One region of the Streptomyces sp. NPDC008086 genome, then DNA from elsewhere that is predicted to be linked to it. Evidence: riboswitches for the same ligand, from Rfam matches in the RefSeq annotation. Region 1 holds a riboswitch; each other region holds the start of a gene.
The links. A riboswitch is a leader RNA that binds a small molecule or an ion and turns the genes downstream of it on or off. The one in region 1 is predicted to bind cyclic di-AMP.
Positions count from the first base shown of each region.

Region 2: linked by a shared signal. The riboswitch ahead of ACFZBP_RS24025 (transglycosylase family protein) and the one ahead of ACFZBP_RS00685 (peptidoglycan DD-metalloendopeptidase family protein) in region 1 are both predicted to bind cyclic di-AMP.
Region 3: linked by a shared signal. The riboswitch ahead of ACFZBP_RS10140 (peptidoglycan DD-metalloendopeptidase family protein) and the one ahead of ACFZBP_RS00685 (peptidoglycan DD-metalloendopeptidase family protein) in region 1 are both predicted to bind cyclic di-AMP.
Region 4: linked by a shared signal. The riboswitch ahead of ACFZBP_RS26170 (NlpC/P60 family protein) and the one ahead of ACFZBP_RS00685 (peptidoglycan DD-metalloendopeptidase family protein) in region 1 are both predicted to bind cyclic di-AMP.

Region 1 covers NZ_JBIBIA010000001.1:144,115-151,709, reverse strand. Annotated here, with positions in the region: gene ACFZBP_RS00700 (DUF6126 family protein) at 1-115, shown strand, start outside; gene ACFZBP_RS00695 (tyrosine-protein phosphatase) at 137-934, opposite strand; gene ACFZBP_RS00690 (alpha-galactosidase) at 1,115-3,184, shown strand; cyclic di-AMP (ydaO/yuaA leader) riboswitch at 3,484-3,650, shown strand; gene ACFZBP_RS00685 (peptidoglycan DD-metalloendopeptidase family protein) at 3,655-4,584, shown strand; gene ACFZBP_RS00680 (DUF6250 domain-containing protein) at 4,786-5,502, shown strand; gene ACFZBP_RS00675 (SGNH/GDSL hydrolase family protein) at 5,648-6,433, shown strand; gene ACFZBP_RS00670 (TetR family transcriptional regulator C-terminal domain-containing protein) at 6,531-7,151, opposite strand; gene ACFZBP_RS00665 (Glu/Leu/Phe/Val dehydrogenase dimerization domain-containing protein) at 7,221-7,595, opposite strand, start outside.
Region 2 covers NZ_JBIBIA010000006.1:580,201-587,795, reverse strand. Annotated here, with positions in the region: gene eno (phosphopyruvate hydratase) at 1-793, opposite strand, end outside; gene ACFZBP_RS24025 (transglycosylase family protein) at 1,127-1,804, opposite strand; cyclic di-AMP (ydaO/yuaA leader) riboswitch at 1,809-2,008, opposite strand; gene ACFZBP_RS24020 (transglycosylase family protein) at 2,218-3,273, opposite strand; gene ACFZBP_RS24015 (cytochrome P450) at 3,440-4,825, opposite strand; gene ACFZBP_RS24010 (nucleoside triphosphate pyrophosphohydrolase) at 4,822-5,820, opposite strand; gene ACFZBP_RS24005 (SurA N-terminal domain-containing protein) at 5,952-6,590, opposite strand; gene ACFZBP_RS24000 (protein kinase) at 6,776-7,595, opposite strand, start outside.
Region 3 covers NZ_JBIBIA010000002.1:899,858-907,452, forward strand. Annotated here, with positions in the region: gene ribA (GTP cyclohydrolase II) at 63-707, opposite strand; gene ACFZBP_RS10120 (MarR family transcriptional regulator) at 854-1,369, opposite strand; gene ACFZBP_RS10125 (dihydrofolate reductase family protein) at 1,466-2,599, shown strand; tRNA gene ACFZBP_RS10130 (tRNA-Met) at 2,700-2,773, shown strand; gene ACFZBP_RS10135 (SpoIIE family protein phosphatase) at 2,920-4,005, shown strand; cyclic di-AMP (ydaO/yuaA leader) riboswitch at 4,293-4,450, shown strand; gene ACFZBP_RS10140 (peptidoglycan DD-metalloendopeptidase family protein) at 4,462-5,487, shown strand; gene ACFZBP_RS10145 (aldo/keto reductase) at 6,018-6,965, shown strand; gene ACFZBP_RS10150 (PrsW family intramembrane metalloprotease) at 7,317-7,595, opposite strand, start outside.
Region 4 covers NZ_JBIBIA010000007.1:351,071-358,665, reverse strand. Annotated here, with positions in the region: gene ACFZBP_RS26180 (peptidoglycan DD-metalloendopeptidase family protein) at 242-1,729, shown strand; gene pcrA (DNA helicase PcrA) at 1,835-4,318, opposite strand; cyclic di-AMP (ydaO/yuaA leader) riboswitch at 4,611-4,769, shown strand; gene ACFZBP_RS26170 (NlpC/P60 family protein) at 4,778-5,938, shown strand; gene ACFZBP_RS26165 (tellurite resistance/C4-dicarboxylate transporter family protein) at 6,256-7,281, shown strand; gene ACFZBP_RS26160 (hypothetical protein) at 7,259-7,595, opposite strand, start outside.

The DNA of each region.
Region 1 (7,595 bases):
CAACCTGGAGGAGAAGTTCCCCCGCGCCCTGTGGGTGCGGCTCATCATCTACATCGCGGTGGGGCACGTCTTCGCGGCCTTCATCTACCTGCTGTTCGAGGTGGGCGCGAAGTAGGCACGGGCGGGTGTCCGGCCGTCAGTCGAGCAGGCGCTCCCGCAGCCGATCCCGGAGCTCCGGGGTGATCCCAAGACCCTGCTCCAGGTAGGCGTCGACGCCGCCCCAGGTCTCGTCGATCGTCTCGAAGGCCGCCGCCAGATACTCGGCCCGGGCGTCGAACAGCGGGCTGAGCAGCTCCATGATCTCGGGCGAGTAGGCCGACGCGTCGCTGCCGCTGCGGCGCACCTTGTAGCGGCGGTGCTTGGCGTTGGACTCCAGGTAGTCCGCGATGATCGCCTCGCGCTCGACGCCGAGGGCGAGCAGCGTGACCGCGATCGACAGGCCCGCGCGGTCCTTGCCGGCCGCGCAGTGCATCAGCGCGGGCACGCTGTCCTCCGCGAGCGCGTGCAGCACCTGGGAGTGCTCGGCGGTGCGCTCCTTGATGATCGTCCGGTAGGAGGCGATCATCCGGCCCGCGCCCTTGCCGTCCGACAGGATCTCCCGCAGCTGTTCGATGTCGCCGTCGCGGACCATCTTCCAGAACTCCGCGCCGTCCGCGGGGTCGGACAACGGCAGGTTCACATTGCGCACGCCGGGCAGCTCCACGTCGGCGCCTTCGAGCTTCTGGTCGGCCGCGTTGCGGAAGTCGAAGATCGTGTGCAGTCCGAGGGAGCCGAGGAAGGTCGCGTCGTCGTCGGTCGCGTGCGCGAGGTGGCCGCTGCGGAACAGGACCCCGTGCCGCACCCGCCGTCCGTCCACGGTCGGCAGTCCGCCCACATCACGGAAGTTGCGAACTCCGGCCAGCTCGGGCTCGGTCGACGGGATCTGCTGCGTCACGGGGGCTCCTCCCAGTCGGCCCCGACGGCGCGGCTCGGCGATGCGGCCGACGGGGTGCGCTCTCGACCATACGACATGACTTCCTGGGGCAATGAGTTGTCCACAGGCGTTGCCTCAGCAGCCCCCGGACCTTGATGATGTTGGTACTTGATCGCACCTGTTCGTCTCTGTGAGGGCTTGATGCTGGAGATCTCCGCCAACGGCCGTACGTGGCTCCTGACCGGGCCGACCAGCAGTTACGCCGTCCATCTCACCGACGCCGACGAGCTGCTGCACCTCCACTGGGGGCCGCGGATCGCGCTCGCCGACGCCGAGGCCCTCGCCGTACGGCCGCTGCCGGAGTACTGGCCCTTCGAGTCCCCGCTCGACGGGCGTGAGGAGTACCCGGTCGAGGGCGGCCCCCGCTTCGTACGGCCCGCCCTGTCCGTGCGCACCGACGAGCGGCGTGGCACCGAGTGGGGTTTCGAGCGGTACGAGACGGAGGGCGACGAGCTGCGGTTGCGGTTCTGTGACGACGGGCTGACCGTCACCCTGCACTACCGGATGCGCGGGGACGTCGTGGAGCGCTGGGTGACCCTCGACAACCAGGGGTCCGCCCTGGAGTTGCTGCGCGCCGACTCGGCCACCTGGACGCTGCCCGACCGCGAGGAGTGGCGGCTGTCGCAGCTGCACGGCCGTTGGGGCGCCGAGTCCCGGCTGGCGCGGGCTCCCCTCACCTACGGTGAGAAGGTCATCGGCAGCCGCCGCGGGCACACCGGGCACCAGCACCTGCCGTGGGTCGCCCTCGACTCGGACGCCACCGAGGAGCGCGGCGAGGTATACGGCTGTGCCCTCGGCTGGTCCGGGTCCTGGCGCATCGCCGTCGCGCAACTGCCCGACGCGCGCGTGCAGATCACCGGCGGGGCCGGACACGACGACTCGGGCCTGCTGCGGCTGGACCCGGGGGAGTCCTTCACCACGCCCGTCTTCGCCGGTCTGTGGAGCGACGGCGGCTTCGGCGGGGCGAGCCGCGCCTGGCACGCGTACCAGCGCGCGTACGTGATCCCGGACGCCGACCAGGACCGGCCGGTGCTGTTCAACTCCTGGGAGGCGACGGAGTTCGACATCTCCGAGGAGCAGCAGAGTCTGCTCGCGCGGCGGGCCGCGGCCATCGGCGTCGAACTGTTCGTCGTCGACGACGGCTGGTTCGGGACGCGCACCAGCGACCGCGCGGGCCTCGGGGACTGGACGCCCAACCCGGATCGCTTCCCGTCCGGTCTCAAGCCGCTCGCCGAGTACGTGCACGCGCTCGGCATGCAGTTCGGCATCTGGGTCGAACCGGAAATGGTCAATCCGGACAGCGAGTTGTATCGCGCCCATCCGGAGTGGGTTCAGTATCAAACAGGACGAAAGCGGACGGAGTTCCGCAATCAGCTCGTACTCAACCTCGCGCGCGAGGACGTCCAGGAGTACCTCTGGGAGCGGCTCGACGGGATCCTCTCCAGCGCCCCGATCGACTATGTGAAGTGGGACTTCAACCGCTGCTTCACCGACGCGGGGTGGCCCGGCGAGCCGTATCCGCAGCGCCTGTGGGTCGACCATGTGCGTGCCCTGTACGGCCTGCTGGACCGGTTGCGCGCGGCCCATCCCGGCGTCGCCTTCGAGTCCTGCTCGGGCGGTGGCGGGCGGATCGACCTCGGTGTGCTGAGCCGCACGGACCAGGTGTGGACCTCGGACAACACCGACCCCCTGGACCGGCTCGCCATCCAGCACGGCTTCAGCCAGCTCCACCCGGCCCGGGCCATGGCCGCCTGGGTCACCGACAGCCCGAACGCCATGCTCAACCACCGCGCCAGCTCCCTGCGCTTCCGGTTCGTGAGCGCCATGGCCGGGGTGCTCGGGGTCGGCGGCGACCTGACCCGGTGGACCGAGGAGGAACTCGCCGAGGCCCGGGAATGGGTGACCCTCTACAAGGAGATCCGGCATGTGGTGCAGCGCGGCGACCTGTACCGGCTGCGGGCTCCGCGGGGCGGGCTGAGCGCGGTTCAGTACACACTCGGGGACGAAACGGTCGTTTTCGCCTGGCTTCAGGCGCAGAGCTTCGGTGAGCCAGCCCCGGCGCTGCGCCTGCGCGCCCTCGACTCGACAGCGTTGTATGAATGCCTTGAAACGGGCGAAATTCACCGAGGTGCCGTACTGGTGCATCACGGACTTCGCGCCGGGTTGTGCGGCGACCTCGATGCGACGGTTATCCGACTGCGCCGCATCTAGGCTTTCTGTCCGAATTGGCGCCTTCGTTCCAACTCGCTCTGGAGTAAAGGAAGGTGGAGCAGCGTCACGTGAGGAGCGTCATATTCGTGACCGTGCGTCGCCCGTCATGTTCATGTAATTCACGTGCTTTTCAAGGGGTTTTGAGTCCGGCGATGCCCCGATAATTCACGCAGGGTGACGGGTAATTCCCACAAGGGATCAACGGGAACGCATTCGGACGGAACCCCTCACTTGTTCCCTTGCGTCTTCCTCGCTTACGTTCGCCACCAATCCGGACGGACGCCGAATCCTGCCGCCGACCGGATCCCGCGCTAACTCACCCGTGAACGGCAGGAGCGGGGGACCCACAGGCACAACCGCCTGTTCCGGTCTCCGGAACAGGCTTGGGGTCAAGTCGCGTCCCCACGCGACCGGGCATCTCCAGCCCGCACCCGACAGCTCACCTCGCAGGCGCCGGAGAGGAATTCGCCATGCCCGCGAAGGGTAAGCACCGCCGCCCGAAGTCCCTGCGCTTCACCCGCTCCATCGCCGTCGCCGGAACCGGTGGAGCCGCTCTCGCTCTCCCGCTCATCGGTGCCACCGGCGCCCACGCCGCTCCCTCGCAGTCCGTTTCGGAAAAGGCCGTTCAGTCTCTTCCGATCGCCGGCGAGAAGGCCGTAGAGAAGAAGGCCTCCGACAAGAAGGCGGGCTCGCGGACCTATTCGGTGAAGGTCGGCGATTACCTCTCGAAGATCGCCGACGAGCAGAACGTCAGCGGTGGCTGGAAGAAGCTCTACGCCGACAACCGCGAGGCCGTCGGCGACGACCCGTCGCTGATCCACCCCGGCCTGAAGCTCTCGCTCAGTGGCAAGAAGGCCACCGCGAGCGCCCCCGAGCCGTCGTCCTCCCCGTCGTCTTCCTCCCCCGAGTCGTCCGCCGACTCGACCGCCTCGAAGTCCTCCGCGGCGCAGAAGAGCACCACTCAGAGCGCCGAGAACGCCGCCACCTCCAGCGGCTTCTCCGCCCCCGTCTCCGGCGCCTCCGTCGGCACCGGCTACAAGGTGGCGGGCAGCATGTGGTCGAGCGGCTACCACACCGGCGTCGACTTCGTCGCCCCCACCGGCACCCCGCTGAAGGCGGTCGGCGCGGGCACCGTCGTCTCGGCCGGCTGGGGCGGCGCCTACGGCAACCAGGTCGTCATCCAGCTCGCCGACGGCTACTACGCCCAGTACGCCCACCTGTCCTCGCTCTCCGTCTCGAGCGGCCAGACCGTGACGGCGGGCCAGCAGATAGGCCTCTCCGGCGCGACCGGCAACGTGACCGGCCCGCACCTGCACTTCGAGATCCGCACCACGCCGGACTACGGCTCGGACCTCGACCCGGTCGCCTATCTCCGCTCGAAGGGCGTCGCCCTCGGCTGACGCGGCCCCCGCGCAAGACCACCTGCCTGACACGCGACCGAAGGCCGGACCCCGATCCCCGGGTCCGGCCTTCGGTGTGCGCGGGACGGGGTCTTGGGCGGGGGTGGGGTGTCGACAGTGCGGGGGTGATGGGGGAGAGTGATCTCCGATCGGTTGGAGCAAGCGCTTTCTACGTCATCGCCCCAGCGAAGGAGCACTTCCGTGACGACCACGCGCAGAGCATTCGGAGTCCTGGCCGCAGGTGCCGCCCTCGGGGCGCTCGCCCCCGCCGCCGCTGCGAGTGCCGCCCCGGCCCGCCGCCGGCTGATCGCCCACGACGACTTCTGCCACGGCCTCGGCCAGTGGGTGACCGAGTTGCAGGACGGCGGCACCGTCACCGCCGCACGCGGTGTGCTGGAGATCGACGTACCGAGCGGGGCGACGGTGTGGTTCAAGAAGCGGCTCGAAGGACCGTACGTCCTCGAGTACACGGCCACCGCCGTCTCGGCCGGCGGACCCAACGACCGTGTCTCCGACCTCAACAACTTCTGGAACGCCGTCGACGTCCGCTCCCCGGACGACCTCTTCGCCACCCCGCGTGGCGGCGCGCTGGAGGAGTACGACCACCTCAAGACGTACTACGCCGGCTACGGCGCCAACTACAACACCACGACACGACTGCGCCGGTACGTCGGTGAGGCCGGGGTCCGGCCGCTGGTCTTCGACTACACGGAGCCGCTGCTGGTGGCCAACCAGCCCAACCGAGTCCGGATCGTCTCCGACGGCTCGACCGTGAAGTGGTGGAACAACGGGCGGCTCGTCTTCGACCACACCGACCAGGAGCCGTACACCAGTGGGCACTTCGCCTTCCGGACCGTATGGAGCCACTTCCGGGTCAGCGACTTCCGGGTATGGCGGCTGCGCCCACAACACCCCTGATCGGAGGGATATTCCAAGTTTGGTGAACCCTTTAGGAGTGGCTTATCTCACCGCTCGTCAACCCTTGCCTACGGTCGCGTAGGTCACATTCGAAGGTGAATCATGTGCCGATGTGGCAGACGATTCGAAGAGTGACAGCAGATCAGTGATCGGGTCGTACGTCGCGGTGGGGGACAGCTTCACCGAGGGCGTCGGCGACCCGGGCCCCGACGGGGCGTTCGTCGGCTGGGCCGACCGGTTCGCGGTCCTGCTCGCGGACCGGCGCCCCGAGGGCGACTTCAACTACACGAACCTCGCCGTGCGCGGCAAACTGCTCGACCAGATCATCGAGGACCAGCTTCCGAAGGCCGTCGAACTGGCCCCGGACCTGGTCTCGTTCTGTGCGGGCGGCAACGACATCATCCGACCCGGAACCGACCCCGACGAAGTCGCCGAGCGCTTCGAGCGGGCCATCGCCCGGCTCACCGCCGTGGCCGGCACCGTCATGGTGACCACCGGCTTCGACACCCGTGGCGTACCCGTGCTGAAGCACCTGCGCGGCAAGATCGCCACCTACAACGGCCATGTGCGGGCCGTCGCCGACCGATACGGCTGCCCGGTGCTCGACCTGTGGTCCCTTAAGACGGTTCAGGACCGCCGGGCCTGGGACGACGACCGGCTCCACCTGTCTCCCGAGGGGCACACGCGCGTGGCGCTCCGCGCGGGTCAGGTGCTCGGCCTGGACATCCCGGCCGACCCGGACCAGCCCTGGCCGCCGCTGCCGCCCCGCGGCACCCTGGAGATCCGCCGGGACGACGTCCACTGGGCGCGTGAGTACCTGGTGCCGTGGATCGGGCGGCGCCTGCGCGGCGAGTCGTCGGGGGACCATGTGACCGCCAAGGGCGCGCTGTCCCCGGACGACATCAAGATGCGGATCGAATCGGTGGCTTGAAGCGCCGCTTCGCTTCGGTGTGGGCCGTGTCCTGTCCGGGGGCGGCCCACACGGCTGTCGTGGCCGCGGTGGACCGAACGCCCGGCGATCGGCGACCTCACCGCACCGACGCCGTCAACGCCTCCCGCTCCAGGCCCAGTTCCCGGGCCAGCGCCTCGTCCACCCACTCCTGGGCACGCGCGCGTGACACCGCGCCGCGGTACGACGTCAGCTGTACGGCGAGCCCGTCCAGGAGGGCGGTGAGCCGCAGGGCGGTGCCGTCGGGGTCCGCGCAGACGAACTCGCCCGCGGCCACGCCCTCCGCGATGACCTCGGCGATCGCGCCCTTCCACTGCCGGTCGAGGTCCCGTGTGACCTCCTGCAAGGCGGGCTCACGCAACGCCCCCGCCCAGCCCTCGATCCACAGCCGCCAGCCCTTGGCCTGACCGGTCGGCGCGTACCAGCGCACGGCGGTCCGCAGCCGTCGCAGCGCCGTCGTACGGCGGCCGAGGATCCCGCGCAGCCGGGTCAGGTCGCCCTCGGCCGCGTGGGTGAACGCGGCGGCGACCAGCTTCTCCTTCGTGGCGAAGTGATAGAGCACCAGCGCGTTGCTCACGCCGAGCGCCGAGGCCACGTCGGCGATCCGCACCGCCGCCACGCCCCGCGCCTCTATCTGCTCCACAGCGGCCCGCAGCAGCTCCTCGCGCCGCTCCGCCACGCTCAACCGCACTCTCGCCACCCGGTCACCCTAAAGCCTCGGCACGGGCCGTTCCCGGGCAGCGGCCGGGTCACGCGACCTCGACCGCCGTCACCGGTGCCGCCCGAACCGTTCGGCGATCACCGGCAACCGGTCCTCCGCGATGGCGTGCGCGGCCGCCCGGGGCGTCGTCCCGTCGGCCTCCGCGCGGGCCAGCGTGAGGTCGGTCAGGGCGCGCATCGAGCGCCGGGTGTGGGCGAACGCCTGCTCCGCGGAGGGGCCGATGTCGCCGAACAGCGTCCACCACCACCAGGCGTTCGTGGCCGAGTTGACCACGACGTCCGGCAGCACCGTGACGCCCCGCGCGGCCAGCGCCTCCTCCGCGTCCGGCCGTACCGGCATGTTGGCCGCCTCCGCGATCCAGCGGGCGGTGACGCGCCCCTGGTTCGCGGCGTCGATCGCATAGGAGACGGCCGCCGGGACCAG
Region 2 (7,595 bases), on a different contig from region 1:
CCGAGCGGGACTTGCCCTCGAACTCGTAGGAGCCGTCCTTGTAGAACTCGGACGCGGCGACGTCGAGAGCGAGCGCGATCTGCTCGCCGGGGACGTAACCGGCCTGCTTGATGGCCTCGACGATGAGGTCGAGGGCGGCGCGGTTGGACTCCAGGTTCGGGGCGAAGCCGCCCTCGTCGCCGAGGCCGGTGGACAGGCCCTTGGTCTTCAGCACCTTCTTGAGGGTGTGGTAGACCTCGGCGCCCCAGCGCAGCGCCTCGGAGAAGGACTCCGCGCCGATCGGGGCGATCATGAACTCCTGGATGTCCACGTTGGAGTCGGCGTGCGAGCCGCCGTTCAGGATGTTCATCATCGGCACCGGCAGCAGGTGCGCGTTGGGGCCGCCCAGGTAGCGGAAGAGCGGCAGGTCGCTGGCCTCGGAGGCGGCGTGGGCCACGGCGAGGGAGACGCCGAGGATGGCGTTGGCGCCGAGGGAGGCCTTGTTGTCGGTGGCGTCCAGGTCGAACATGGCCTGGTCGATCAGGCGCTGCTCGGTGGCGTCGTAGCCGACGAGCTCCGGACCGATCTGCTCGATGACGGCGAGGACGGCCTTCTCGACACCCTTGCCGAGGTAGCGGTTCTGGTCGCCGTCGCGGAGCTCGATGGCCTCGAAGGCGCCGGTGGAGGCGCCGGACGGGACGGCGGCACGACCCGTGCTGCCGTCGTCGAGGCCGACCTCGACCTCGACGGTGGGGTTGCCTCGCGAGTCGAGGATTTCCCGGGCTACGACGACGTCGATGGACGGCACGAGCATCTCCTTCTTGGGATGTGACGCGGGTACGCAGTCCGCGGTGGGTACTGCGAGACGAGCCTAACCGGCTCGGGGCGTTCGACCAGGGGTCGACCGCCCCGTGGGACAGAACCGAGAGTAAATTGTTTCCGAACGGAACAAAGACTTCGGTGCAAAAGGGGCCGACACGGAGAGCCCGGCACAAGAAACCCCGCCCCGGTGCGTACGGGGGAAGACGCACCGAGGCGGGGAGTTCGTGGGGACGGGGGTGACCCTCACGAGGCCTTCACCATGAGGTCCACGGATGTGAAGGCCCTGTGGTTCAGCTGTCGCCCCTGTATTACTTCGGGTGCGGCATCACTTCAGGTGCAGCTGCTGACCCGGGTAGATCAGGTCGGCGTCCTCGACGATGTCCTTGTTCAGCTGGAACAGCTCCTCCCAGCCGCCCTTGACCTTCTCCGCCTCGGCGATCGAGCTCAGGGTGTCGCCCTTGACGACCTTGTACTCGCCGTCGCCCTTCTTGACCTTCTTGCCGGTCGGGGTGGTGACGGTCTTGGTCGACTTCTTCTCGGCGGCCGGGCGCTCGGCGGAGCGGGAGGCCGGCTGCTCCTCGGTGGCGCGCGGGGCGGTCTCGGTGCTCTGCGAGGAGCCGCTGTACGCGGCGCTCGACAGGCCGGTGCCGCAGTTCGGCCAGGCACCCTTGCCCTGGCTGGCGAGGACCTTCTCGGCGATCTCGATCTGCTGGCCCTTGCTGGCCTGGTCGGCGGTGGAGGCGTACGCCGTGCCGCCGTACGCGGCCCAGGTGGAGGCGGAGAACTGCAGACCGCCGTAGTAGCCGTTGCCGGTGTTGATCGACCAGTTGCCGCCGGACTCGCACTGGGCGACGGCGTCCCACTCGGAGGCGGTGGCGGCGGAGGCGCTGCCGGCCGCCATCAGCGGGGCGGCGACGGCGGCGGCGCCGGTGACGCCGACGACGGCTATGGCGCGAGCGGCCTTGGACGGACGACGGTGCTTGCCCTTGCTGGAAAACAGCATGGAGAGATCCCCTCACCGACGCCTGCGAGGTGAGCTGTCGGGTTCGGGCCGGTTGAGTTGCCCGGCCGCGCTCGCTCGCCTTTCGGCTCTCGATGCGCGACTTCACCCCGAGCCGGCTCCGGCCGTGCGGCCCCGAAGGGCCTCAACTGCCGGACCCGGCGCAAACCTTGGGTCCCCCGCTCCTGCCTACGGCGCTTGACGCGACGACTGTTCCCGGACGGCCGCCGGCAGGATTCGGCGTGACGGCTGTCGGGGCCCGCACTGGTGGCGAGCGGTCATGACCGTAGACACGCGATTCCGGGAATTACAAAGACGATCAGGGCTTCTGAGATCTATCTCTCACTGCATCTAAAACGGACATTCAGGTGCGAATAGTGACGCGAACTGGCGCTGTTTTTCGCCCTGTTCGGACCCTATTCGCCGGGGACGTCCAGGGTCTGACCGGCGAAGATGTGGTTCGCGTCAGGACCGATCGCGTCCTTGTTCGCCGCGTACAGCGCACGCCACCCGCCGTCGAGGTCAAGGGAGTCGGCGATGGAGGCGAGAGTGTCGCCGGCGCGGACGCTGTACGAGGAGTGGCGCCCCGAGGACTTGGCGGACTCGGCAGCACCGGCGTCGACCTCGCTCTCGTCGGCGCTGGGGCCGCGATGCCGGCCGGAGCCGGCCGTCTCGGCGTCGATCGCTCCGGTGTCGACGAGGCTCCAGGAACCCACGTCTTGCACCACATCGTCCTGATTGTTCCCACCGATCGTCTCCACCGGGGAGCTGTCGGGCGACTGTGAGGCCTTTGTGTCGGGGGACGTTTCGGACTTGGCGGAGTCCTTGGCCTTGGATGACGAAGAGGACGAGGAGGGGGAAGGAGAGGAATCCTGGGAGGATTCGGATGAAGCGCCCGAGGACTCGCTCGGCACACCGGAGGGGTCGTCGGCCTGGCTCGACGACTCGGACGAGTTCGACGATCCCGACGACTCGGATGAATTCGATGAACCGGATGAGTTGGACGAGGTGAGCGAATCGAGCAATCCGGATGATCCGGACACTTCGGAGGGAGAGTCCTCCTCCACTCCGGTGTCGAGGTCGAGGGCGCCGGACTGCTTGGTGAGTCCGTTGACCACCGCGCAGGTACCCCAGGGGCTGGTCCCCCGGTCCGCGAGGAGATCCTGGGCCACGGCTATCTGCTGGGAGCGGCTCGCCAGGTCGGGGCTGGAGGCGTAGTCGAGGCCGCCGTACTTCTCCCAGTCATCCTGGGTCAGTTGCAGCCCCCCGTAGCGGCCCGCGCTCTCGTCGGCGGCACTCCAGGAGCCGCCGCTCTCGCATTCGGCCACCTTGTCCCACACGGTGCCGTCGGCCGCGCTCGCGCTCGCCGCGCCGAGCAGCGGGATGGCGATGGCGGACCCGGTCACTCCGGCCGCGACGAGGAGAGCCGGGGCCTGACGGGGGCGACGGTGACGACCGTTCCCGGAGAGCATGCGGGGACCTTTCGCGAGACAGCGGTGACCGCGGCGCGTGAAACATGGGCGCCACGTTGATGCGTGAACGTATAGGCAGACGATCACTTGTCACAAGTTAATGCCGCGCAGATCACGTGAAGATCACAGACTTGAGCGCGTGTCATGTTCGCCGAGGCGGACACACTCACCCAACCGGGGTGAACTCCACCGGAAGCGTACGCAGTCCGCGCATGATGAGTCCGCCGCGCCATCTCAACTCGCCCGGATCCACGGCGAGTCGGAGGTCCGGCAGCCGGGTGAGGAGCGTGCCGAGGGCGGTCTGGCCCTCCAAGCGGGCGAGCGGGGCGCCGAGGCAGTAGTGGATGCCGTGGCCGTAGCCGAGGTGCTGGTTGTCACGGCGGGAGAGGTCGAGGACGTCGGGGTCGGCGAAGCGGTCCGGGTCCCGGTCGGCGGCGGCCAGGACGACGAGGACGGGATCGCCGGGGGCGATGTGCTGTCCGCCGAGGGTGAGCGGCTCGGTGGCGAAGCGCCAGGTGGCGAGCTCCACGGGGCCGTCGTAGCGGAGGAGTTCCTCCACGCCGGTTTCGAGGAGGCCGGTCTCCTTCGCCGCCAAGGACGTCTGGAGGCGGGCGCGTTGCTCGGGGTGGGTGAGCAGGGCGTAGGTGCCGTTGCCGATGAGGTTGACGGTCGTCTCGAAGCCGGCGAACAGCAGGATGAAGGCCATGGCCGCGGCCTCGTTCTCCGTGAGGTGCTCGCCATGGTCGGAGGCGCGGATGAGGCCGGAGATGAGGTCCTCGCCGGGGGCGGGGGTGTCGGGGAGGGCCTCGCGCTTGCGGTGGATGAGTTCGGCGAGATAGCCGCGCATCTTCTTCACCGACCGGGCGACCCCGCCCCTGGGGCCGCCCTGGTGCCGGATCATCATGCCCGCCCAGTCACGGAAGACGTCCTGGTCCTCGCGGGGGACGCCGAGCAGGTCACAGATGGCGTAGATGGGGAGCGGGAAGGCGAACTCGTGGATCAGGTCGGCGGTTCCCTCGGTGGCGAACCGGTCGATGAGCTGGTCGGTGAGCTCCTGCACCCGGGGCGCGAACTCGGCGACCCTGCGGGGCGTGAACGCCTTGGAGACGAGCCTGCGCAGCCTCGTGTGGTCCGGCGGGTCGATGTTGAGCAGATGCGTCATCAGCTCGGCCTTGCGCTCCCCCGGGATCCCGGTCTTGCCCTTGGCGTGCGCGGGCTCGTCATGGTGGGCCGGGTTCTTGGACAGCCGGTTGTCGGCGAGCGTCTGCTTGGCGTCGGCGTACCGCGTGACCAGCCAGGCCTCCACCCCGCTGGGAAGCCGCGTCTTGTGCACGGGCGCGTGCTCGCGCAGCCAGGCGTAGGCGGGGTAGGGGTCGGTGGCGAACTCCCAGGTGAAGAGGTCGGGGGGTGCGGGGGTGTCGCCGGTGGGGGCAGTACTGGTGGGAGTACTGCCGGTGGAAGTACTGCCGGTGGAAGTACTGCCGGTGGAAGTACTGCCGGTGGGAGTACTGCCGGTGGGAGTGCTGCCGGTGAGGTCGGGCTGGTCGGTCACTCCTCGACGGTATCCGGAGGTGTCAGCCCCTCAGCAGCCCGCACGGCATCCCGGTACGCCCGGGCCGCGACCCTGAGGGCCGCCTCCGGGTCCACACCGGCCGCCTCCGCGCGGACCGCCAGGGCGAGCAGTTCGTAGCCGAGGCCCTCGCCGGTCGGCAGGGGGACCTCCAGGCCCGCCGTTCTGACCCGGGACGCCAGCTTCGCGGCGAGGGCGAGGCCCGGCTGGCCGAGAGGGATGCCGTCCGTCACCGACTCGCGCCGCTTCTCGACCGCCTTCGTGCGCAGCCAGTGCTCCTTGACCTCCTCGGGGGTGGTCGCCGTCTCGTCGCCGAAGACATGGGGGTGGCGGTGGATGAGCTTGGTGACGATGCCGCCGGCCACGTCGTCGATGGAGAAGGGCGCGTCCGCGTCCTCCTCCGCGATACGGGCGTGGAAGACGACCTGCAGCAGAACGTCGCCCAGTTCCTCACGGAGCTCGTCGCGGTCACCCTCCTCGATGGCCTCGACGAGCTCGTAGGCCTCCTCGATGCCGTACTTCGCCAGGCCCTTGTGGGTCTGCTGGGAGGACCACGGGCACTCGACGCGGATCCGGTCCATGACCTGCACGAGGTCGAGGAGGCGGGCGCCGGGCAGGTCGTAGGAGGCGGGGAGCAGCTCCAGCTCGGGCATGCGCACGCGGCCGGTTCCCGCGAGACGGGCGAGGCCGTCGGTGAGGGCCGGCTCGCCCTCGCCGGTGGCCACGACCACGGCCGTGCGACCGCCGGCGCAGGCGTCGATCAGCTGCTCGGCGGTCGGGGCGGCCTCGTCGACCGCTATCCCGGCCTCACGCAGATACGGCAGCTGCGGATGCGCGCCGTCCGCGCACAGCACACGGTCGGCCGCATGCAGCGCCTGCCAGGCCGGCCAGGACAGCAGGCCGGGCGCGACGCGGTGGCTGGTGGTGAGCAGGACGATGCGGCCGGGGGCGGCGGCTTCGGGACTGGTTGCGTTCACGATCCGAACGTAACCCACGTCGCCGACAGCTCCACGAGTTATCCACAGGCGGGACGGCTACACCCGACGCCTGCGCGGTACCGCAGCGCCGTACAGCCACGCGCTGTGCCGTACAACCGCGCGCCGTACCGCTATGCCGTCTGCCGCTCCGCCGTCACCTCGCGCACCCACGGCGTCTTCGCGTCGGCCCGGCCGCTCTTCTGGACGTCCCAGGTGCCGTAGCGGGGGTTGAGGTCGATGTCGAGTTTCTTGGACGCCGCGGACAGCGCGTTCCAGAAGGCGGGCTTGCCGGTGTCGGTGCCGAGCGAGGTGGCGAGCTTCTGAGCCTCCAGCTGGAGCCGGAGGTTCTCGTCGAGGCGCTGCGGCGGGATGCCGTACTGCTGGAGCCAGGCCGTCTCCAGCGCCTTGGCACCGCCGACCTGCTCTTCCAGTCCGCCGCGCATCCGCTGGAGCTCCTTGCGGGTGACGGTCACACCCGCGTCCTGGGCGGCGCGGTGCAGCACCTGGTCGAGGACCATGGTGTGCAGGACGTCGCGCGGGAGGGTGCCGGACTTGGCGATGACCTGCGCGTACTGGGCGTCGTCCGGTACGGCGGCGCGCTGTGCCGCGCGGACCTCGCTGACCCGGTTCTCCAGCTGCGCGACGGTGATCCGCTGGCCGCCGACGACGGCTGCCGCACCGGGATGCGCATCGTTCCCGCAGGCGGTCAGCAAAGGCGCCGCGACGATCGCGGCGGAGAGGAGGAGCGCGGTACGACGGCGGCGGTGCAAGGAGACCTCCCGAGGAAGCTTGTGCGGCGGTGCACAAAGTCTTGCGGTGATCGATGGTAGGCAGTGGGCAAGCTCTGGCCAACCCATTCGACCAACGATTCGCCAGGAGTTCGGGCACCGAAGCACCCCCGCCCGGCCCACTCGGCCCAGTCGGCCCGCCGGTCCCGGTCCGGCGGGGACACGTCCTAGCCGCGCACCTGCCCCAGCCACTGGAGCGTCCGCCGTACCTCCGCGGCCAGCGGATGGCCCGGACCGTGCAGGCGTTCCACGTCGATCAGCAGCCTGGCCAGGGTGTCGTGGGCGGCGGGGCGGTCGCCGAGGGCGAGCAGGAGGTGGCCGATGCGGCGGCGGACGTCGTGGGCGAGCCGCGGGTCGCCGGAGACGTACTGGTTCTCGTAGTACGGCAGCAGCGCGCGGTACTCGGCGAGCGCGGCCGCCGGTTCGCCGAGCTGTTCCAGACACTGGGCGGCGTCGAGGCGGAAGCGCAGGGACTGGGGGTCGGCCTGGCCGGCCTCGGCGGCGCGTTCGTCGGCGAGACGGCGCAGTTCGGGCAGCGCGCGCCGGTACTGGCCGTCGTCCATGAGGGTCGCGGCGTACTGCTTGCGCAGGGTGCGGACGACCGGGGAGTGCTCGCCGTGCTGTTCGGCGGCGGCGGGCAGGATCGCGCCGAGGATGTCGACGGCCTGGGTGATACGGCCCTCGCCGAGGAGCCGCTTGACCTCGTCGACGGCGCGCGCGACGTCCGGTTTCTCGGTGGCGGGCGCGACCGGGGTGACGGGGGCGGGCTGGGGCGCGGGGGTGCGGGCGCGGTCCGGCCAGGGGGCGTGCGGGCGCAGGAAGGGGCGGGTGGGGTCCAGCGGCGAGCCGGTGGGCGTCCCGCGCGCGGGCAGCAGCTCCGCCAGATCCTCGTAGACCTCCTGCGCGGAGGCGGGCCGGTGCTGCGGGTCCTTCGCGAGCAGGCGCAGGACGAGGGCTTCGAGTGCCTCCGGGACCTCGGTGCGGATC
Region 3 (7,595 bases), on a different contig from region 1:
GCCCCTTTGCCTTGCCGTCGACGGTCCTGCCGTCGACCGCCGTGCCGTCAACCGCCGTGCTGTCAGCCGACGTTGAGTCCGGCCAGCTCGCCGAGCGGCAGCGTGTGCTGGGTCTGGAGGACCTTCGCGCGCAGGTAGCGGACGTTGTCCGGGGTGGCGAAGACGCCGGTGGGGACGCGGTCCTGGACCTCGATGCCGAGGGACCGCAACTGGTCGGCCTTGTCGGGGTTGTTGGAGAGCAGGTCGAGTTCGCCGATGCCGAGGGCGGCGAGCATCTGGGCGGCCGCCGTGTAGTCGCGGGCGTCCTCCGGCAGGCCGAGGGCGGCGTTCGCGGCGTAGGTGTCGAGGCCCTGGTCCTGGAGGGCGTACGCGTCCAGCTTGTTGTAGAGCCCGATGCCCCGGCCCTCCTGGCGCAGGTACAGCAGTACGCCGCCGCGCTCCGCGATGCGCTCGACGGCCTCGCGCAGCTGGGGGCCGCAGTCGCAGCGGGCCGAGCCGAAGACATCACCGGTGAGGCATTCGGAGTGCAGCCGGACCAGCGGCGTGCTGCCGGGGGCCGGGTCGCCGAGGACGACGGCGACATGCTCCAGGCCGTCGGTCAGGCCGTGGAAGGTGACGAGTTCGGCGTCGACGCGGTAGCCGTCCTGGAAGCGCAGCGGGACCCGGACGCGGGCGCGCTGGGTGGCGGCGGCGGTGAAGTCGGGCATGCGGGTTCTCCGGGTTCCGTACGTGGGCTTGCTGCTTCAGATTTGAAGCAGCTCCTCGGTCCAGGACCCTACCTCATGCTTTAAATTTGAAGCAACAAGTTTGTCGTACGGGTCACAGACCGCACCCGTGCCTCATGACTCCCGTTTCACGAACAGGACTTGCCCGAGCGCCGCCGCCAGGGCACGTCCTCCGCGGTGGGGTGCGCGTCCTCCCCCTGGAACCCCTCGGCGACCGCCGTGAAGATCTCCTCCAGCTGCCCGACCTGCTCCGGGGTCAGCCGGTCGAAGAGCAGCGCCCGTACGGTCTCCACATGACCAGGCGCCGTGCGCTCCAGGACGCGCATCCCTTCCTCGGTGATCGTCGCGATGCTGCCGCGCTTGTCCCAGCGGCAGTCCTCGCGCCCCACCAGCCCGTCCTTCTCCAGCCGCGTCACGGCGTACGTCAGCCGGCTGCGGGTGATCTTCAGCCCTTCCGCGAGGTCGGTCATGCGCAGCCTGCGCTCCGGAGCCTCGGACAGGGTGGCGAGGATGGAGTAATACAGATGGGGCATGCCGGCTTCCTGCTGGAGCTGCCGGTCCAGCGCGTCCTCCACGAGGGCGACGGAGGCGATGTACGCGCGCCAGGCGCGCTGCTCCTCGGGGGAGAGCCAGCGAGTCGTCATGCGACCAGTGTAGGTTTGTTTCAAACTTGAACCAAGCCCTTGTCCTCATCCCCATCCGATCCCCGTCCCACTCCGGCCCCGAAAGGGAGCGCGTCGATGCCGTCGTACCCCTACGTCCTGCTGTCCGCCGCGGTCTCCCTGGACGGCTACCTCGACGACACCGGGCCCGACCGCCTGCTCCTGTCCAGCCCCGCCGACTTCGACCGCGTCGACGAGGTACGGGCGTCCGTCGACGCCATCCTGATCGGCGCCGGCACGATCCGGGCCGACAACCCCCGGCTGCTGGTGAACTCGGCCGAGCGGCGGGCCGCGCGGAAGGCCGCAGGCAAGCCGGAGTACCCGCTGAAGGTCACGGTCAGCGCCTCCGGCGAGCTGGATCCGACGGCGAACTTCTGGCACACCGGCGGCGAGAAGATCGTCTATACGACGGAGAAGGGCGCGGAGCGGCTGCGCCGCGAGCCGGTCGCCGCGGACGTGGTCGCGCTGGGCGCCGACCTGGACTGGCGGGGCCTGCTGCGCCACCTGCGCGAGGCGCGCGGGGTCGAGCGGCTGATGGTGGAGGGCGGCGGCACGGTCCACACCCAGCTGCTCCAGCAGGGCCTGGCCGACGAGGTGCAGCTGGTGCTGGCGCCGCTGTTCGTGGGGGACCCCAAGGCGCCGCGGCTGTTCGGCCCGGGGGAGTACCAGGGCGGACGGCTGCGCCTGCTGGAGACGCGGCGGATCGAGGACGTCGTCCTGATGCGCTACGAGCCCACCGCGCCCGGCGCCGGTGTGCTGCCCTCCGCCGCCGACCGGAGATGGCTGGCGCTGGCGTGCGAGCTGGCGGCCGAGTGCCCGCCGTCGGGAACGGCCTTCAGCGTCGGGGCGGTCGTGGTGGCGGCCGACGGGACCGAGCTGGCGCGGGGCCACTCCCGCGAGGGCGGCGACCCCGTGGTGCACGCGGAGGAGGCGGCGCTGGCGAAGGTCGCGCCCGGAGACCCCCGTGTGACGTCCGCCACGGTCTACACGAGCCTGGAACCCTGCACGCGCCGCGCGTCCCGTCCGGTGCCGTGCGCCCGCTTGATCCTCGACGCCGGGGTGCGCCGGGTGGTGACGGCCTGGCGGGAGCCGGACACGTTCGTGGCGGGCGCCGACGGCAGCGGGCTGCTGGCCGGGGAAGGGGTGGACGTGGTCGTCCTGCCCGAGTACGAGGCCCGGGCCAAGGCCCCGAACAGCCACCTCCTGCCATGACACCGGCGCCCTGAACCCGCCCCGAAAAACGCCGCTCGCGGCGGCCCCGGGAAACGCGTGTGCTTTCCGTCCCGCGGATGGCGTACTATTGAGTCATCGCCGCGGGGTGGAGCAGCTCGGTAGCTCGCTGGGCTCATAACCCAGAGGTCGCAGGTTCAAATCCTGTCCCCGCTACTGAAGACTCAGGGCCGGAACTGAAAAGTTCCGGCCCCGAGTGTTTTCCCCGGTGTCTCCGCCGGCGGCTGTCCCGCCGGCCGCCCCGCTGCTCCGGTCGGTCCCCACCGCTCGCCGCCCGCCCCCGCTTCGGCAACCCTGGTGACGTGGAGGAACGGCGGATCTCGTACGCACGCCGGTTCGTCCGGCTGCTGCCCGCCCTGCTCATCGCCGCCGGATGCGGGTACGACTACGTCACGCCCACGGATTTCACCGGCGCCCCCTTCTTCACCGCCGCGCCCCTGGTCGCCGCCCCGCTCTACTCGCAGCGCGGCACGGTGCTCACCGGCGCCGTGGCGGTCGGCGCGCTGGTCGTGCTCCACGCCAGTCTGGGCGGCCTCCCCCGGGTCGAGGTGATCACCGAGCTGGTCACCGTGGTCACCGTCTCCGTCCTCGCCGTCCTCATCAACCTCCTCGTCCGCCGCAGCGACGCCCGCCTCGCCTCCGCCCGCGCCATCGCCGAGGCCGCCCAGCGCGCCGTACTGCCCGAACCCGCCGAGCGGATCGGCGCCTTCCAGATCGCGGCACGCTACGAGGCGGCGCAGGAGGGCGTCTTCATCGGCGGGGACCTGTACGCGGTGCAGGACAGCCCGCACGGCGTGCGGCTCGTCGTCGGAGACGTGCGCGGCAAGGGGATGGGGGCGGTCGGGGTCGTCGCCGTCGTCATCGGGGCGTTCCGGGAGGCCGCCGAGCAGGAGACCACGCTGGAGGCGGTGGCACAGCGCCTGGAACGGGCGCTCGCGCGGGAGCGCGCACGGCGCGAGGAGGTGGAGTCCGCCGAGGGGTTCACCACCGTCGTCCTCGCCGAACTCCCGCACGGCGACGGGATCGTACGCCTGGTCAACCGAGGGCATCCCCCGCCCCTGCTCCTGTACGCCGACGGCACCGTGTGCGCACTGCCCGCCTCCGAGCCCGCCCTGCCGCTCGGCATGCAGGAGCTCGCGGCCTGGCCGGACCGGGCCCAGGAGGCCGGCTTCCCCACCGGAGCGACGCTGCTCGTGTACACCGACGGCCTGTCCGAGGCCCGGGACGAGCGAGACCGGTTCTACGACCCCGAGACGGGACTGGCGGGGCGGACCAACGCCCGGCGTGAGCCGGCCGCGCTGCTCGGCGCGCTCGCGGCGGAGGTGCGCCGCCACTCCGGGGGCGGGATGGCGGACGACATGGCCCTCCTCGCCGTACGCCGCCCCTGAGGCAGCCACGCCTCTGCGGGCCCCTGATGGAGATCCTGTGGAGCCACTCCATGATCGTTGTCACCAACCGTGATCGGGCGACCCCCCTCCGCATAACAACTGACATACCGTCAATACCTGTGTGACTCCTGAGTGCTGGCCAACTCGCCCGAATTAGGCCGCTCATGACCCGTAAGTCCAGGCGAAAATCGTTAATGATCAAGCGGAACAGCTTGGAATCCGTACCCCGCGTCTATTAACGTTCGATAACGCAGCGCGGTCGTCCCAGCCGTCACAAGAGGCGGCTCCGTGCGCACGCGCCGAATCCCGCAAGGGAACCGGGGAACCACCACCTTGGGGTGAATCGCACGGATACCGCCGGGAACTCACGGCCGGTATACGCGCGTAGGAGACCTTCCTGCTCCGAACCCGTCAGCTAACCCGGTAGGCGAGAAGGAAGGAAAGGAGTACGCCCACGTGGCGTCCAACCGGCCTGCCCCGCAAGCCCCGTTCGTGCCCGGCCAACGCGGTACCGACACCTTCGGCTACGACCGTAACCGCAGCGACGAGGGCCCGTTCGAGGAGTGGAACCCCACCGCGGAGTCCATTCGTCCGGTACGCGGCAGGCATCGCGTCTCCAAGCAGCGCGGCGGGGGACTCGCCCGCAGCTCCACGGTTCTCGGCGTCGGTGTCATAGCCGCCGTCGGCGCGGGCGGCATGGCCAGCGCCAACAGCGGCAAGCCGCCGGTGGCCATCACCATCCCGGACCTGCCCCTGATCTCCGACGACGACGCGGCTCCCGCCGAGGACGCCGGTACGGCCCTCAGCACCATGGGCGCGGCGACCGACGAGACCACGCAGGACGCCCCCGACGCCGGTGAGGCGCTGCGCAGCCGGATCATGGCGCAGGCCGAGCAGCAGCAGGACCAGATCGAGAGCAAGGCCGCCGCGGCCGCCGTCGCCGCCGCCGAGAAGGAGGCCTCCGCCGCGGCCGCCAAGGCGGAGAAGGAGGCCGAGGCCAAGGCCGCCGCCGCCAAGGCCAAGGCCGAGGAGGAGGCCCGCAAGAAGGCCGAGGCCGAGCGTCTCGCCGAGCTGGCCAAGCAGTACACGCTGCCGACCTCCTCGTACACCATCACCTCGACCTTCGGTCAGGCCGGCGCCTACTGGTCCTCCGGCTACCACACGGGCCTCGACTTCGCCGCCCCCACGGGCACGCTGATCAAGGCCGTGCACAGCGGCACGATCACGTTCGCCGGCTGGGACGGTTCGTACGGCTACAAGACCGAGCTCACCCTCGACGACGGCACCGAGATCTGGTTCGCCCACCAGTCCTCGATCAGCGTGAGCGTCGGCCAGAAGGTCAACACGGGCGACGTCATCGGCCGCGTAGGCGCCACGGGCAACGTGACCGGCGCCCACCTGCACCTCGAGGTCCACCCTGACGGCAGCGCGAGCGGGATCGACCCGATGGCGTGGTTGCGGGGTAAGGGGCTTACTCCCTGAGGTCTTGAGGTCTTGAGGTCCTGGAGTCTGGGGCCTGTGCGTCTGCGGGTTTGTGGGTCTGCGGGTCTGTGGGTCTTAGGGGCGCGGGAGCGGCCTCGCGGGGGGATGTCTTCGGGGGCATCCGCGAGGCGTTGGGCCAGGTATCGGGGCGAGGCCTCTGGGAGGGGCATCCGGGAGAGTTCGGGGGCTAGGCACGCCCTCCTGGACCCGGCGGTTCCTGTTCCGGGTGGTTCCTGTTCCTGGTGGCTCCTGCTCCCTCGTCCGTGGTCCTGTCCTTCCGGGGCCGATGTGCGACGTTCCTGATCTGCGCCAGTCTGACCTGCGCTCGTCCTGCTTGCCGGCCGTCCTGATCTGCACCCGTCCTGCTCGCCGGGCGTCCTGACCTGCGGCCGTCCTGATCTCTGGCGGTCCTGACGACAACCCCCCGACGTCAGGGTTGCCGGTCCCCGGAGGGCCAGGCTCCGCTTGTTTACGGGAAGTTTGCGACTGTTTCGGAAGAGAGGTCTCCGGTCAGGACGTTGATGCCGAGCATGACTGCATCCCTACGCAAGCTCGGCTCCTCCGACCTGGAGGTCTTCCCGCTCTCCCTCGGCGGCAACGTCTTCGGTTGGACGGCCGACGAGACCCAGTCCTTCGCCGTACTGGACGCCTACACGGCCGCGGGCGGCAACTTCATCGACACGGCAGACTCGTACTCGGCCTGGGTCGAGGGCAACGCGGGCGGCGAGTCCGAGACCATCATCGGCAACTGGCTGAAGGCGCGCGGCAACCGGGACGACGTCGTCATCGCCACCAAGGTCAGCCAGCACCCCGACTTCCAGGGCCTGACCGCGGCCAACATCAAGGCGGCCGCCGACGCCTCGCTCCGCCGCCTCGGCACCGACCACATCGACCTCTACTACACCCACTTCGACAAGCCGGAAGTGCCGGTCGAGGAGATCATCGGCGCGCTCGACGACCTGGTGAAGGCCGGCAAGGTACGGCACATCGCCGCGTCCAACATCTCAGCGCAGCGGCTGGAGGCCTCCCTGGCCTTCTCCGACCGCGAGGGCCTCGCCCGGTACGTCGCCCTCCAGCCCCACTACAACCTGGTGTCCCGCGACACCTACGAGGGCGAACTCCAGAACCTCGCCGAACGCGAAGGCCTGGCCGCCGTCCCGTACTTCGCCCTGGCCTCCGGCTTCCTCACGGGCAAGTACCGCCCCGGCACGACCGTACAGAGCCCGCGCGCCGAGGGCGCCGCCAAGCACGCCGCATCCGAGCGCGGCCAGAAGGTCCTCGCCGCCCTCGACGAAATCGCCGCCGCCCACGACGCCCCCGTCGCCACGATCGCCCTGTCCTGGCTGGCAGCCCAGCCGACGGTCACCGCCCCGATCGCCTCGGCCCGCACGGTGGACCAGCTGCCGGCCCTGATCGGAGTGGACGGCCTGAGGCTGACGGAGGAGGAGGTGGGAAGGCTGACGGAGGCGTCGGCCTGAGGGGGAGGGGCGTTCCACAGGGAGCACCCACCCGCAGGGACTACGCCGGCCCAGGCACCCCCAGCCCATCCGGCGTTCGGGGGACGAGCTGCATTCTCAGGCCGTCCGGCGTTTGAGGACGAGCCGCGTTCAGCCCGTCCTGCGTTCGGGGGCGAGCCGCATTCTCAGGCCGTCCGGCGCTTGCGGGCGAGCCGCATTCTCAGCCCGTCCGGCGCTTGAGGACGAGGCCCGGAGGGCCGATGGCGGGGTCTGGGGGGCGCAGCCCCCAGCGGGGTCGAAGGGGCGGAGCCCCTTCAAGGGATGGGACGGGTAGGGGCGGCGGGGGCGAGAAAACCGCGCCAACCCCCAGGGTCACGTCCGATACGGGTTGTACGCCGGATACGGCACCGCCCCATACCCCTGCCAGTACCCCACCCCCGCCTGCCCGTACCCGTACGCCCCCCACACCCGCACAGCCACCCCTTCCAACGCAGCCCGCTCCAACACCCCCCGAGCAACCCCCCGCCGCATCCACAACTCCTGCAACAACTCCCGCTCCCGCACCACGAAGTCACCCCCACCCCGCCCCCGCCGCCCCCTCCGCCGCAGAAACGCCAACGACGTCGCATACCCCTCGTACTCCGCCACCGC
Region 4 (7,595 bases), on a different contig from region 1:
ACCCACACCCGACACACAGCCCCGGAACAGCCGACCGACATCGAACAATCTTCGAACACAAGGCCAAACTCGCGCCCACAGTCCGCCAAAACACGGCCGAATGCCCGTTTCCTTCGGGCGCGAAACCTGCCGAAGATTGTCGTGCCCGCGTACCGCCGGGTACAGTCGCCGCACTGCTCTGGCAGCCCCTGTTGTCGAGGCGAGAGAGAAGTTGGTGAACGATCGTCACCCGTCGGGGACCATGACCTCCCCGGCCACGGCTTCCGACGCCGCCTCGGCGCACTACGCGTCCTATGGCGCCCAGGAAGCCCAGTACGGTGACTCCACCACGTACGGCACCTACGACGCCGCCGGATTCGGCGCCGCCGGTCACGCCACCACCACCTTCGACGCGGACCCCCTCTTCGGCAGCCTCCCCGGTGACACCACGGGCGGGTACGACGCCACACAGTGGTCCACGGGCAACCACCACACCGTGAACTACGACGCCTACGCGGCCCAGCACCACGCCGCCTACGACACCGGCGCGTACGACACCACCGGGTGGACGGCCGAGCACGAGCGGCTGGCCTTCGTCCCGCAGCAGGCCAACGGCCATGACACCTCCGGCCATTGGGACGCGACCGCCTGGGCCCAGCCCGACCAGTCCGGCGTCCCGGCCGACCAGACCCAGCAGTGGGAATGGGGCACGCAGGCCTTCGACACCGGCGCGTACGACGCCACGCAGTGGAACTCCGACGGCGGAATCGACGGCACCACCGCACAGGCGACGGGCGAGTACCAGCAGCCAGCAGAATCCTTCGATCAGCAGGCGACCGCGCACTTCGACCAGATCGACCCCGCGGGACACGCCGACCCGACTGCGTACGACGATCCCGCCCGGCTCGACGCCGAGCCGGCCGCCACCGGCGAACTCCCCGCCGCGGCCCCGCTCCTCGACGACCAGGAGGAGACCACCCCGGCCCCCTCCCCGCGCGCGGCGTCCCGCAGCGGCTCGCGCTCCCGTCGCCGTACGCCCCCCAAGCGCTCCGCGCTGCTGACGGTCGCCGTTCCTTCCGCGTGTGTGATGGGCGTCGCCGGCATCGCCGCCGCCTCCGTCGGCACCCTGAGCGACGACAAGGACGCGTCCACGCTCGCCTCGGACACCGAGGCCGTGAAGCCGTCCGCCGCGAACAACAAGCTGGACTCCCAGCTCGAGAGCCTCTCCGCCGGCGCCGACGACTTCGCCGACCGGGCCAGCCGTACGCAGGAGCGCATCGACCTCAAGGCCCAGCAGGCGGCCGAGAAGCGCAAGGCCGCCGAGGAGGCGGCCCGCAAGGAGCGGCTGCGCCCGAAGTTCGCGATCCCGGTCGCGAACCACGGCCTCAGCGCCTATTTCGGCCAGTCCGGCATCAACTGGATGTCCGTGCACACCGGTATCGACTTCCCCGTCTCGTACGGCACGACGGTGATGGCCGCGACCGACGGCACCGTGCGGACGCAGTGGAACAGCGCCTACGGCAACATGATGATCGTGACCGCGAAGGACGGCACGGAGACGTGGTACTGCCACCTCTCCAGCTACCGCGTCGCCTCCGGTACGACGGTCAAGGCCGGCGACCCGATCGCGTACTCCGGCAACTCCGGCAACTCGACCGGCCCGCACCTGCACTTCGAGGTCCGTCCCGGCGGCGGCTCGGCCATAGACCCGCTGCCGTGGCTGCGCAGTCACGGTCTGGACCCGACGTAACCGACCGGCCGTCAGCAGACGACGCCGACCACCGGACCGACCACGGCCGGCTCACCCGCGGACCGCACGCCCCCGCCCGTCAGCGGGGGCGCACGCTTGCCGGTCCTACAGCTTCTCCACCGGCGCGTACCGCAACAGCAGCCGCTTCGGCTTGGTGTCCCCGAAGTCGACCGTCGCCTCGGCGTTCGCGCCCGTGCCCTTCACGGCCATCACGGTGCCGAGCCCGAACTGGTCGTGCGTGACCCGGTCCCCGACGGCCAGCTGGACGACGGGCTTCTCCGACGTACGGCGCGTGGCGAAACCGGACGCGCCCGAGGCGGAGGAGCGCGAGCGGGACGAGGACAGCGAGGCGGCCACCGCGGACACGGGACCGGAGGACACCGGCGAGGTCGCCCCCGTCCGCTTCCAGTCCACGTGCTGGGCGGGGATCTCCTCCAGGAACCGGGACGGCGGGTTGTACGACGGCTGCCCCCAGGCGCTGCGCATCGCCGACCGCGTGAGATACAGCCGCTCACGCGCACGCGTGATGCCGACGTAGGCGAGCCGCCGCTCCTCCTCCAGCTCCTTGGCCTGGCCGAGGGCGCGCATGTGCGGGAAGACGCCGTCCTCCATGCCGGTGAGGAAGACGACCGGGAACTCCAGGCCCTTGGCCGTGTGGAGGGTCATCAGGGTGATGACGCCGGAGCCGTCCTCGTCCTCGTCGGGGATCTGGTCGGAGTCGGCGACGAGCGCGACCCGCTCCAGGAACTCCGCGAGACCGCCGGAGGTCTCGCCCTCACCGGACTCCTGCTCGAACTCCAGGGCGACGGCCGCGAGTTCCTGAAGGTTCTCGATCCGGGTCTCGTCCTGAGGATCCGTGGAAGCCTGCAGCTCGGCGAGATAGCCGGTCCGCTCCAGGACCGCCTCCAGGATGGTCGCCGGCCCCGCCCCGGACTCGACGACCGTGCGGAGCTCCTCCATCAGCGTGTTGAACCGCTTGACGGCGTTGGTCGACCGCGCGGCCATGCCGTACGCCTCGTCCACGCGGCGCAGCGCCTGCGGGAAGCTGATCTTCTCCCGCTGCGAGAGGGCGTCGATCATGGCCTCGGCGCGGTCGCCGATGCCCCGCTTGGGCACGTTCAGAATCCGCCGCAGCGGCACCGAGTCCTCGGGGTTGGCCAGCACGCGCAGATAGGCCAGCACATCGCGGACCTCCTTGCGCTCGTAGAACCGCACCCCGCCGACGACCTTGTAGGGCAGGCCGACGCGGATGAAGACCTCTTCAAAGACACGGGACTGGGCGTTCGTACGGTAGAAGACGGCGACGTCGCCGGCCTTCGCGTCCCCCGCGTCCGTCAGTCGGTCTATCTCGTCGGCGACGAACTGCGCCTCGTCGTGCTCGGTGTCCGCGACATACCCGGTGATGCGCGCGCCCGCGCCCGCGTTGGTCCACAGGTTCTTGGGCCTGCGGGACTCGTTGCGCTCGATGACGGCGTTGGCGGCGCTCAGGATCGTCTGGCTGGAGCGGTAGTTCTGCTCCAGCAGGATGGTCGTCGCGTCCGGGTAGTCCTCCTCGAACTGGAGGATGTTGCGGATCGTCGCGCCCCGGAAGGCGTAGATCGACTGGTCGGCGTCACCCACGACACACAGCTCGGCGGGCGGGACGTCGAACTCGCTGGGCGGCACGTCGACGGGGTGCTCGCCGGTCCCGACGAGCTCGCGCACCAGCGCGTACTGGGCGTGGTTGGTGTCCTGGTACTCGTCCACCAGCACATGGCGGAAACGCCGGCGGTAGTGCTCGGCGACGTCCGGGAAGGCCCGCAGCAGATTGACCGTCGTCATGATCAGGTCGTCGAAGTCGAGGGCGTTGGCCTCCCGCAACCGCGACTGGTACAGGGCGTACGCCTGCGCGAGCGTCTTCTCGAAGCCGTCCGTGGCCTGCGCGGCGAAGTCCTCCTCGTCGATCAGCTCGTTCTTCAGATTGCTGATCTTGGCGCTGAACGACTTGGGCGGAAACCTCTTCGGATCAAGATCCAGATCCCGGCAGACCAGCGCCATCAGCCGCTTGCTGTCGGCGGCGTCGTAGATCGAGAACGAGGAGGTGAACCCGAGCCTCTTGCTCTCTCTCCGCAGGATGCGCACGCACGAGCTGTGGAAGGTCATCACCCACATCGCGTTCGCCCGCGGCCCCACGAGCTGCTCGACGCGCTCCTTCATCTCGCCCGCGGCCTTGTTGGTGAAGGTGATCGCGAGGATCTGCCCCGGATGCACGTCACGCTCGGCCAGCAGGTGGGCGATGCGATGGGTGAGCACCCGCGTCTTGCCGGATCCGGCGCCGGCCACGATGAGCAGCGGGCTGCCGGAGTGGACGACGGCCGCACGCTGGTTCTCGTTCAGCCCCTCCAGCAGCGCGGCGGCATCGAGGGCCGGGCGCGGGGCGCCGTCGCGGTAGTAGGCGTCCCGGTCCGGCGGCACGTCGAACTTCCCGCCGAACAGATCGTCCGGAACCGGCTCCGGAGCGTGATCGTCCTCGGGCGGCGGCGGAGGCTCCTCGTGGGCCCGCGGGGCCTGGAGGTCCGCCAGGAAGCTGTCGTCAAAGAGGCTGCTCATCGCTCTCCGAGTCTAGGGCGCCCCACTGACAGCCCGCCGCCACCCCGAGAACCTCGCCGCCCCAATCTCCGACCCTCACCCTCCAGCACCCGACCATCACCCTCAGCAACCAACCAGCCGATCCCCCCACACCTCCTCAAACACCGCCAAACCAACCTCCGCCCGCAATACACCTCCCCAAGGTCACGAAAATGTATCGGGCATATCGAACATCAACCTTCACAGGGGCCACACGAGTTGGCTACCGTGCCGGGCAGGCCGTACGACCCCCACCGGCGAACGTCGCCGGGCCGCGCGGCCTCCGCCGAGTCCGGTAAGCCCCCTGGGCCCCGGAGCCGGGGACCCACCGAACTTGGGGTGAATCGGCCGGACTTCCGAGCCGTAGGGCAACCCTTCCGAACCACCCGCCCGAACCCGACAGCTAACTCGGTAGGCGGAGCACGGAAGGAGTCGCCTCCCTTGGCGTCGCACCGCAAGTCGCGTCCCGCAGGTACGCGCGTAGCAGGCATACGGACCCCCGCGCTCGCCACGGCGGCCCTCACCTCCGTGGCCCTGCTGTCCCAGACGGCCAACGCGAACCCGTCCACGGACGACAAGCCGAGCCTCGAAGAGGTCGAGAAGAAGGTCGACGACCTCTACCGCCAGGCGGAGTCGGCGACCGAGAAGTACAACGCGGCCAAGGAGAAGACCGCGAAGCAGCGCAAGCGCGTCGACACCCTCCTCGACGACCTCGCCCAGCGCACCCAGACCCTCAACGACGCCCGCGAGGAACTCGGCCGCAACGCCGCCGCCCAGTACCGCACCGGCGCGGCCGCCCCCGACACGGCCACCTTCCTCCTCGCGGACACCCCGCAGGACTACTTCGACCAGTCCCAGCTGATGGACCGCATGACGGGTCGTCAAAAGGAAGCGGTCGACGACTACTTCACGCAGCAGTCCGCGACCATGAAGAAGCGCCAGGAGGCCACCCGGAGCCTCGAGACGCTCACCGAGTCGCAGAACGACCTCCAGGCCGCCAAGACCACCGTCCAGACGAAGCTCGCCGACGCCCGCGAACTCCTGTCGAAGCTGACGGCCGAGGAGAAGGCCCGCCTCGCCGCGATCGAGAAGCGCAAGCAGGAAGAGGCCGCCCGCAAGGCAGAGGAACTGGCCCGCCAACAGGCAGAGGCCGAGCGCCAGCGCCAAGAGGCGGCACAACAGCAGGAGACCACCGAGCCGTCCGACTCCTCCTCATCGAACTCCTCCTCGGACTCGTCGTACGCCACCAAGGCCGAAAAAGCCCTGGCCTTCGCCCGTTCCCAAATAGGCAAGCCGTACGTCTGGGGCGCCACCGGCCCCGACTCCTACGACTGCTCCGGCCTCACCCAGGGCGCATGGAAGGCCGCCGGCGTCGACATCCCCCGCGTCACCTACGACCAGGTCAACGCCGGCACCACGGTCCCCCTCTCCAGCGCCCAGCCCGGCGACCTGGTCTTCTTCTACGACGACGTCACCCACGTAGGCATCTACATCGGCAACGGCATGATGATCCACGCCCCCAAGCCCGGCGCGTACGTCCGCGAGGAGTCGATCTACTACGACGGCGAGTCAGCGATCCACAGCGTCGTACGCCCGGCGTAGCCGCACACGGCGGCAAGGAGACGCGTCGGGGGCCCGCCCGCAGCGGCGGGCGTCAACAAACAGCACCTCTGAAGTCACGGCAACCGCCCGACCGAGGACGGACACCCCCCGGCGCGGCCCCGCCCCCGTCCGCCCCCAGGCGCGACGCGAAACCCTACTCCCCGCGACAGGCCGCCGCAGGCATCCCGACCCAACCACCGAAGGACCCGCAGGCACCCCGCCGAACCGCCGGGGGCACCCGCGGGCATCCGGCCAACCGCCGGAGGCACCCGGCGTGCCCCACCCTCCAACCTCCACCCCCCTCCTAGCATCGACCCATGTCCGCCACCACCACCCCCACATCCCCCCTCCACACCTGGTGGTCGCGGCGTCCCCCCACAGCCGGCGCCGCAGTCATGGCGACCGGCATCCTGTCGGTCACCCTGCACCAGACCGGCTACGAAACCCTCTCCCGCATCGCCCTCGCCCTGGCCTCCGTGACCTGGCTCGCCCTCGCCGCCGACTTCACCGCACGCCTCCTGTGGGACCGCGCGAGGTGGGTGAAGGAGGCGGCCACCCCGGCCGCCCTGACCGCCATCGCCGCGACGACCGTCCTGGGCACCCGCTTCAGCGTCCTCGGCTGGCAGACCCTCGCCAAGGCCCTCCTGGCCCTCGCGGCCGTCCTCTGGCCGGGCCTCCTCATCGCCGTGGTACGCCACTGGCACCGCGGGATGCCGGGCACCGTGTTCCTGGGCTGCGTGGCCACGGAGGGCCTGGCCGTCCTGGGCGCGACGCTCGCCGTGACCGAGGCCTCGGCATGGCTCGCCCACGCGGCCCTCGTACTGTTCTGGCTCGGCCTGGTGCTCTATGTCGTCGCCCTGACCCGCTTCGACCTACGGCAGGTGGCCGACGGCGTCGGCGACCACTGGGTGGCGGGCGGCGCCCTCGCCATCTCCGCGCTCGCCGGCTCGAAGCTCTTCGCCGCCGACAGCGCCCGCCTGTACCTCTGGAACGACGACGACACCAGCACCCTGCACACGGTGACCGTCGCCCTGCTGGTCCTGGACCTGGCCTGGTACGCCGCCCTGCTGCTGGCCGAGATCGCCTGGCCACGGCCGCGCTACGACATACGGCGTTGGGCGACCGTGTTCCCGCTCGGCATGACGGCCGCGGCGACCCTCTCCGTCGCCGCCGCCCTGGACGTCCCCTGGCTCGAGGGCCCCGGCGAGGCGCTGATGTGGATCGCGGTGGCGGCCTGGCTGGCGGTCACGGCAGGCGCGGTCTGGGCGTACGCCCCCGGCTCCACCACGGGAGCCGGAGCCAGGACCGCTGGGACGGACGTCACGTCCACAACACGGCGATGAAGATGTTCGCCACGGTCAGCAGCCCCACCACCCCGAACAGCCGCTTGTCCACCGTCTCCTCGTCCCGCTTCACGTACACGAGCCCGAGGATCACGACCAGCAGCGCAAGCTTCACGCCGATCTTGACGTTGTCGACGGGCTGGTCGTCCGCCTGATTGAGGCCGACGAGGATCACCCCGGTGACCAGCATGGTCAGCGCGCCGTGCAGCATCGCGGGGACGAACCGGGCCGTGCCCTGGCCCATCGCCTTCATCTGAGTGAGGAAGCCACCGAGCAGCGCGGCGATACCGACGATGTGCAGGCCGACGAAAAGG